DNA from 2 places in the Pseudoalteromonas sp. MB47 genome. Region 1 is predicted to be linked to the other one. Evidence: predicted binding sites of a transcription regulator. Region 1 holds the regulator's gene; the other holds the start of a gene.

Region 1 (3,409 bases):
CTCTGGTTGCTCACGATTTTGAATCGTTGCGAACATTTCGTTGATGGTATCCAGAGCTTGTAAAATAACATCCATAAGCTCAGGAGTGACACTGCGAACACCTTGGCGTAATAAATCGAAAACATTCTCTGCACCGTGACACGCATCAACAAGTTCAGTCATGCTTAAAAAGCCTGCACCGCCTTTGACAGTGTGGAAGCCTCTAAAAATGGCGTTTAAGAGATCTTTGTCTTCGGGATTGTTCTCAAGCTCAACTAATTGCTCTGACAAAAGCTCTAAGATTTCTCCTGCCTCAACAAGGAAATCCTGTAAAATATCTTCATCGACTTCAAAGCTCATGCAGCTACTCTCCTCTTAGAAGCCCAGACTTGATAATAGATCATCGACTTCATCTTGTCCTGAGACAACATCATCACGAGAGTCTTTATCAATAATCGGCCCTTCAGGACCTGCTAGTGTATCACTTGTCGCAGGTGCTTTTTCTATGGCCTGTTTTTCTTGTTGTTGATGACCATCTTCTTGACTGCCAAACACAGTTAAGAGATTAATTAAACTGTCTTCTACTTCTCGCACTAACTCAATGACGCGACGGATTACTTGCCCCGTCAAATCTTGATAGTCCTGTGCCATCAGCACATTGGTCATCAAGCCCTGTAGCTCATCGGTTTTAGTATGCGAGTTATTCATAAAATTATCTAAGCTATGACATAGCTTTTTAAACTCACCGAGCTCTATTTCTCGGCTCATTAAACGATCCCACGTTGGTTTAATCGTCGCTATTTCATCTGCAAGTTGTTGCGCTATAGGTAAACTAGCTTCAACTGCATCCATGGTTTTGTTAGCGGCGCTTTCTGTCATTTCCATAACATAATTTAAGCGCTGCTTAGCGTCTGGGATCGCATCGGTAGTTAAATCTGAAAGACGAGTATCTAGATCAAAGTTTTTTAGCGCTTCATGTAATTGTCGCGTCAGTTTACCGATTTCAGCAAACAGCTCTGATTGTTCTTTTGATGCTGTTTCAAGTATCAGCTGATCAGCTTTTTCTTGTTCACCATTTTCAAGAAACTCAACAAGTTGACGAGCTTGCTCTAAACTTATTTGAGGCGCAGCTAGTGCTGACATAAGCCTCTCCCCTTAGATTAACCTAAACGTTCAAACACTTTTTCCAATTTGGTTTTAAGTGTCGCAGCAGTGAATGGTTTAACGATATAGCCATTAACACCCGCTTGAGCAGCAGCAACAATTTGTTCTTTTTTCGCTTCAGCTGTCACCATTAATACAGGAATATGCTTAAGGCTATCATCAGCACGAATTGCTCTTAACAAATCAATGCCTTGCATACCTGGCATGTTCCAATCTGTTACAACAAAATCAAATTCTTGATTTTGTAGCATTGGCAATGCTGTTGACCCATCGTCAGCTTCCTGCACATTGGTAAAACCTAAATCCCTTAATAGATTTTTAATGATACGTCTCATTGTAGAAAAATCATCAACAACAAGAATTTTCATGTTTTTATCCAAAACATCCTCCGGTGAGGTTTGAACCTATATTTACTTACTACTAATTAATCCAGTCATTGATTTTTGCTTTGAGCTTAATCATCGCCTGACCATGTATCTGACTCACACGCGATTCACTAACATCGAGTATGTGTCCTATTTCTTTTAAGTTCATTTCGTCGTTGTAGTACAAAGACAAAACAAGTGCATCTCTTTCTGGTAACGATTGGATAGCCGTTAATAGAGACTGGTTAAACCGCTCATTTTTAACGTTATTAAACGGTTTGTCTAGTCCTAAATCCTGACCTACAGGTGTAATCACGTCTTCATCAACGCCTAAGTCCTCTATACCTAATACTTTACTAGAATTTACATCATGTAGAATATGATGGTACTCATCGAGCGTTATATCAAGTTTTTCAGCGACTTCTGTATCTTTAGGTTCACGATTTAGCGTGCTTTCTAATTCGGAAATGGTTTCAGCCACAAGGCGAGCATTTCGGTGAACTGAGCGTGGTGCCCAGTCACCTCTACGAATTTCGTCTAACATCGCACCACGAATACGAATTCCAGCGAAAGTTTCGAAACTAGCCCCTTTGCTAGCATCAAAGTTTTTTGATGCTTCAATTAGGCCTATCATGCCTGATTGAATTAAATCATCGAGTTGGACACTGGCAGGTAAACGAGCAATTAGATGGCACGCCACTTTTTTAACTAAAGAGGCATGTTTTTCAACAATCGCATTTAAGTTTTGTGCTGATTGATATCCCATCGCTTTATTCACCGATGTTGTCATAGTTAGCCGTTTACTAGTTTTTCAATGAAAAATTCTAAATGGCCAGAAGGTTGATTAGGGATCGGCCACTTAACTGCTTTTGTTGCTAATGTTTTAAACGCCACCGCAGCTGGTGAGTTTGGAAATAATTCAACAATCACCTTTTGGCGTCGCGTAGATTTACGCATGTTCTCGTCATAAGGAATGGTAGCTACCAACTCCATTGAAACGTCTAAAAAGCGATCCGTTACTTTTGAAAGTTTAGCAAATAATTCTTGCCCTTCACGCAAACTGCGCACCATATTAGCAACAATTTTAAATTTATATACGCCATGCTCACGGCTAAGCACTTTAATAAGCGCATAAGCATCGGTAATTGAGGTAGGTTCATCACATACAACCACAACAACATCTTGGGCTGCACGAGAAAAGCTTAATACCATGTCAGAAATACCTGCGGCGGTATCGACAATTAAAATATCAAACTCGGTGTTTAACTCGCTAAAAGCGCGAATAAGACCTGCATGCTCAGATGGTGTTAATTCCACCATGCTTTGCGAACCAGACGTCGCTGGTACAATTTTTATACCTGCAGGACCTTCAACGAGAATTTCGTCAAGCTCACACTCGCCTGACAAAACATGAGATAAGTTACGTTCAACACGAAGGCCAAGCATCACGTCACAGTTTGCCAAACCTAAATCGGCATCTAGTACTAATACACGATTTCCTTGCTGCCCTAATGCGATTGCGGTGTTGAGTGAAACATTGGTTTTACCCACTCCACCTTTACCGCCAGTCACAGCGATAACTTTAACGCCACTATTATTATTTTGATTCATTTTGCGCAGGCCGCTTGCTTGATCTAATACTGTGTTAATCATACATCCCTACTGTGTTCGACGCTACTGCTTGACGTCGTGAATGTTGTGCTTTTGCTCGTTTTAAATACAATTGTTCAGCTTTTTTCACTAGTTTTTCAGCATTCGCTACGCGAATATCTTCAGGAACACGCTGACCGTTAGTAAGATACCCTATTGGCAGGCGATTTTGAATCGCTATACTAATAATCTCACCTAAACTTAAAGATTCATCCAATTTAGTGAAGATACAGCCACTTAGATGAACCTTT
Region 2 (3,409 bases), on a different contig from region 1:
TTAACTGATGGCGCTAAAGGCATGAATGGCGCAATTCAAAAAGCAAAAGAAATTCAAGCAAGTGAGCCTGAAAAGTACATTCTTTTACAACAGTTCGAAAACCCAGCTAACCCAAAAATTCACTTTGAAACAACAGGTCCTGAAATCTTTGAAGCAATGGACGGAAAAATCGACATTTTCGTAGCAGGTGTTGGTACTGGTGGTACTATTACAGGTGTTAGCCGTTACCTTAAACTAGAGAAAGGCTTAAATGTACAATCGGTTGCTGTTGAACCAACTAACTCGCCAGTTATTAGCCAAACTTTAGCTGGTGAAGAAATTAAACCGGGCCCTCATAAAATCCAAGGTATCGGTGCAGGCTTTATCCCTGGCAACCTTGATTTAGAAGTTGTAGATGCTGCAGAGCAAGTATCAAATGAAGATGCCATTGCCATGGCTCATGAACTGATGAAAAACGAAGGCATTTTAGTGGGTATTTCTTCAGGTGCCGCAGTAGTTGCTGCAAAGCGCCTTGCTGAAAAACCTGAAAACGCAGACAAAAACATTGTGGTAATTTTACCAAGTGCAACTGAGCGTTACTTATCAAGCCCATTATTTGCTGAAGAGTTCAGCGATAAAGAGCTTGTTCAGTAATCACCAAGAATCTCTTAGTTTTTAAAAAGGATGCAAACATGCATCCTTTTTTATTATCCAAAATAAATAAAACTATTAATTTTACCGAGTTAACTTTACATCATGCTCATTTAGTCACACACTTTATTTTAAGTTCACTCGAAAAACTACAACAATGAAAAATATACTTTTAATTTTTATCCTTTTAAGTAGCAGCATTCTTTCCGGTTGCGGCTCTGAAGATGCACCAAAAGGTGAAAAAAACACCCCTGGTAACGTAGCGACCCTCTATTTTGATGCTTTGTATAACCAAAACGATTTAAATAAAGCGATGGAATACGCCACGCCGAAAATGGCGCGAATTATGAAATCTTATGGTACCGCTGGGCAGTTCGCTCGCAACTTAGTCAATATGCAATACGATGAAGTGGTGATTGAAGTCGATATGACTAACATGAGCTTGCGCGAACAGTATGGCGATAAAGCCAACATCAATTTGATTTTTACGGGTTATTTTAATGGTAAGAAAATTGATGATATGCGCAGTGTGAAAATGATGCGTAAAAAAGGCAATTGGTACATAGAAAAAATAAATGCCGATCCGTTTGCGCGATAATTGATTACTAAAACTAAAAAGGGCCTGATGGCCCTTTTTTGTTTTAGAGTATTACTGCGAACTGATATTCGTATTACTCTTCGTCAAACTCTTGATGTTGACGCTGTGCAGGACGCGCTAAGATTTCAACATAAAACGATGTAAGCTCTTTTGCTTCAATATCGCTAATACATTTATTAATCTCTGCCACGTGAACGACATTGGCCTCATCCGCTGATTCACCAAACTTACAGTCAAACGCCCAATAGTCGGCACCTGCTGGGAGTGTTTTATTACGCTCACGTTTCAAGTATTTTTTTACTTCGTGCTTGGCTGCATCAACCATACGAGGGTATTTAATTTTCTCGTGGTTTAGCGTGAATGTTTTCTTCATTATAGTCCTAGTAACTTGGTTCAATGACAATGGCATTAAGCCATAGACTGCTATTATAACAAGCGCATCTTAATTTAGCTGTACTTTTTATTAAGTTTATTCATAGTCTGTGACAATTCGATTAAGCCTCGAATGCTAAGCTGTCGCCAAATGCAGAGGTTGATGTATCGCCTCATTAGTAAGACTATCATAAAATGCGGCAGCGTCGATTTGTGGGCGCTCAACGGGTTTGTTTTTTTCATAAAAGCGTTTTCTAACTGCTGGCTCACAGTTATCAATCACTTCTAGCGGCACATGTTGCTTATCATCACGAACATTCAAAGGCTCTGGATTTAAGCAATGACGTAATTTTATATCTGATAAACCACCTTGCAATAGTCTAAATGCATTTTCTTGCCCAATTAGCATGTCAAACTGTTCGGGAGCTAATGGTTGTGTAGGACCAGCACCTAATTCAGTACGCAGAGCAGACTCAGATACTTCAGGATTGCTTAATTCAGTTTTTGGTAGGTGGAACTGGCTAAAATCGAGCGCATCATGAGAAAGCATTGCGAGTAATAAAGCAAACTCTCCAGAGCGGTGCTCGTGAACACTTTTATTTAGACGATTATCGAGTTGACTCTCTGTGAGCAACAAACCATCAATTTGCATAGTCTTTAGCCAAATAGTTTCTTGATTAACCAGTTATCGGCATTTATGCATTTTTCTTTAGTTTTTTTCTTTACTTAAAAAATCAGTTTGCTATTATCAGCGCCGTTGCATTGGAGGGGTTCCCGAGCGGCCAAAGGGATCAGACTGTAAATCTGACGGCTCAGCCTTCGCTGGTTCGAATCCAGCTCCCTCCACCACTTTTCTTCTCAGTGAAGTGGGGCCAAATGCAATAGTAAAAATTTGTGTGGAGGGGTTCCCGAGCGGCCAAAGGGATCAGACTGTAAATCTGACGGCTCAGCCTTCGCTGGTTCGAATCCAGCTCCCTCCACCACTTTTCTTCTCAGTGAAGTGGGGCCAAATGCAATAGTAAAAATTTGTGTGGAGGGGTTCCCGAGCGGCCAAAGGGATCAGACTGTAAATCTGACGGCTCAGCCTTCGCTGGTTCGAATCCAGCTCCCTCCACCACTCTTACTCTTTCTAGCTTTACTCTTTCTAGCTTTACTCTTTCTAGCTTTACTCTTTCTAGCTTTACTCTTTCTAGCTTTACTCTTTCTAGCTTTACTCTTTCTAGCTTTACTCTTTCTAGCTTTACTCTTTCTAGCTTTACTCTCGCTAACTTAATCTACCAACTCAAACTGCTCCCATTCGCTTTTAACCATTGCTCTGCTTTTTTATAGTCTGGATAAAACTGGCTCACACGTTGCCAAAACTTAGCGCTATGATTCATATGTAAAAGATGCGCAAGCTCATGGACAACTACATAATCAATCACCCAGGTTGGCGCACTTGCTAAATGTAAATTAAAAGTCAGCTCACGGCGTTTGTTACAACTGCCCCAGCGACGTTTATAATGTTGAATTTTAAGCTTTGTAGGCAACGTCTCAGACATTTGCAAACAGTAATCATGCACTCGCATTTCGATATAGCTCTCAAGCTTTTCATGCATAAACTGCTCAAGCAAAGCGAGGTAGTTAGCCTCTTGATGTTTGACACGTGATGATATTAGTAAGGTAAGCTGATGCCGCGCATCTTGATGCCAAGTGTTTTTCGGGCCTTTGCCGAATACTATCGGGACGTTTTGCCCAAACAACTTAATAGTGGCGTTTACTAATGGCAATTGGCGATGCTCAGCTTGTATAGATTGCTTTGCTATTTGT

What was found. Region 1 encodes FliA, which starts transcription of late flagellar genes. Its sites were predicted from a motif close to CTAAAGNTNNNNNNNNNNNNGCCGATA; they were not measured.
Region 2: the regulator FliA is predicted to act here: its motif matches at 2,287-2,313, upstream of IMPJCBKJ_RS08105 (VC2046/SO_2500 family protein).

What each region holds. Positions count from the first base shown of each region.
Region 1 is NZ_VFBD01000031.1:271,957-275,365, forward strand. Features, by position in the region: gene IMPJCBKJ_RS19495 (chemotaxis protein CheA) at 1-339, opposite strand, end outside; gene IMPJCBKJ_RS19500 (protein phosphatase CheZ) at 355-1,122, opposite strand; gene cheY (chemotaxis response regulator CheY) at 1,140-1,523, opposite strand; gene IMPJCBKJ_RS19510 (RNA polymerase sigma factor FliA) at 1,564-2,274, opposite strand; gene IMPJCBKJ_RS19515 (MinD/ParA family protein) at 2,301-3,161, opposite strand; gene flhF (flagellar biosynthesis protein FlhF) at 3,154-3,409, opposite strand, start outside.
Region 2 is NZ_VFBD01000013.1:103,220-106,628, reverse strand. Features, by position in the region: gene cysK (cysteine synthase A) at 1-633, shown strand, start outside; gene IMPJCBKJ_RS08115 (hypothetical protein) at 788-1,228, shown strand; gene IMPJCBKJ_RS08110 (DUF6172 family protein) at 1,302-1,601, opposite strand; gene IMPJCBKJ_RS08105 (VC2046/SO_2500 family protein) at 1,737-2,252, opposite strand; tRNA gene IMPJCBKJ_RS08100 (tRNA-Tyr) at 2,365-2,449, shown strand; tRNA gene IMPJCBKJ_RS08095 (tRNA-Tyr) at 2,499-2,583, shown strand; tRNA gene IMPJCBKJ_RS08090 (tRNA-Tyr) at 2,633-2,717, shown strand; gene IMPJCBKJ_RS08080 (SprT family zinc-dependent metalloprotease) at 2,875-3,409, opposite strand, start outside.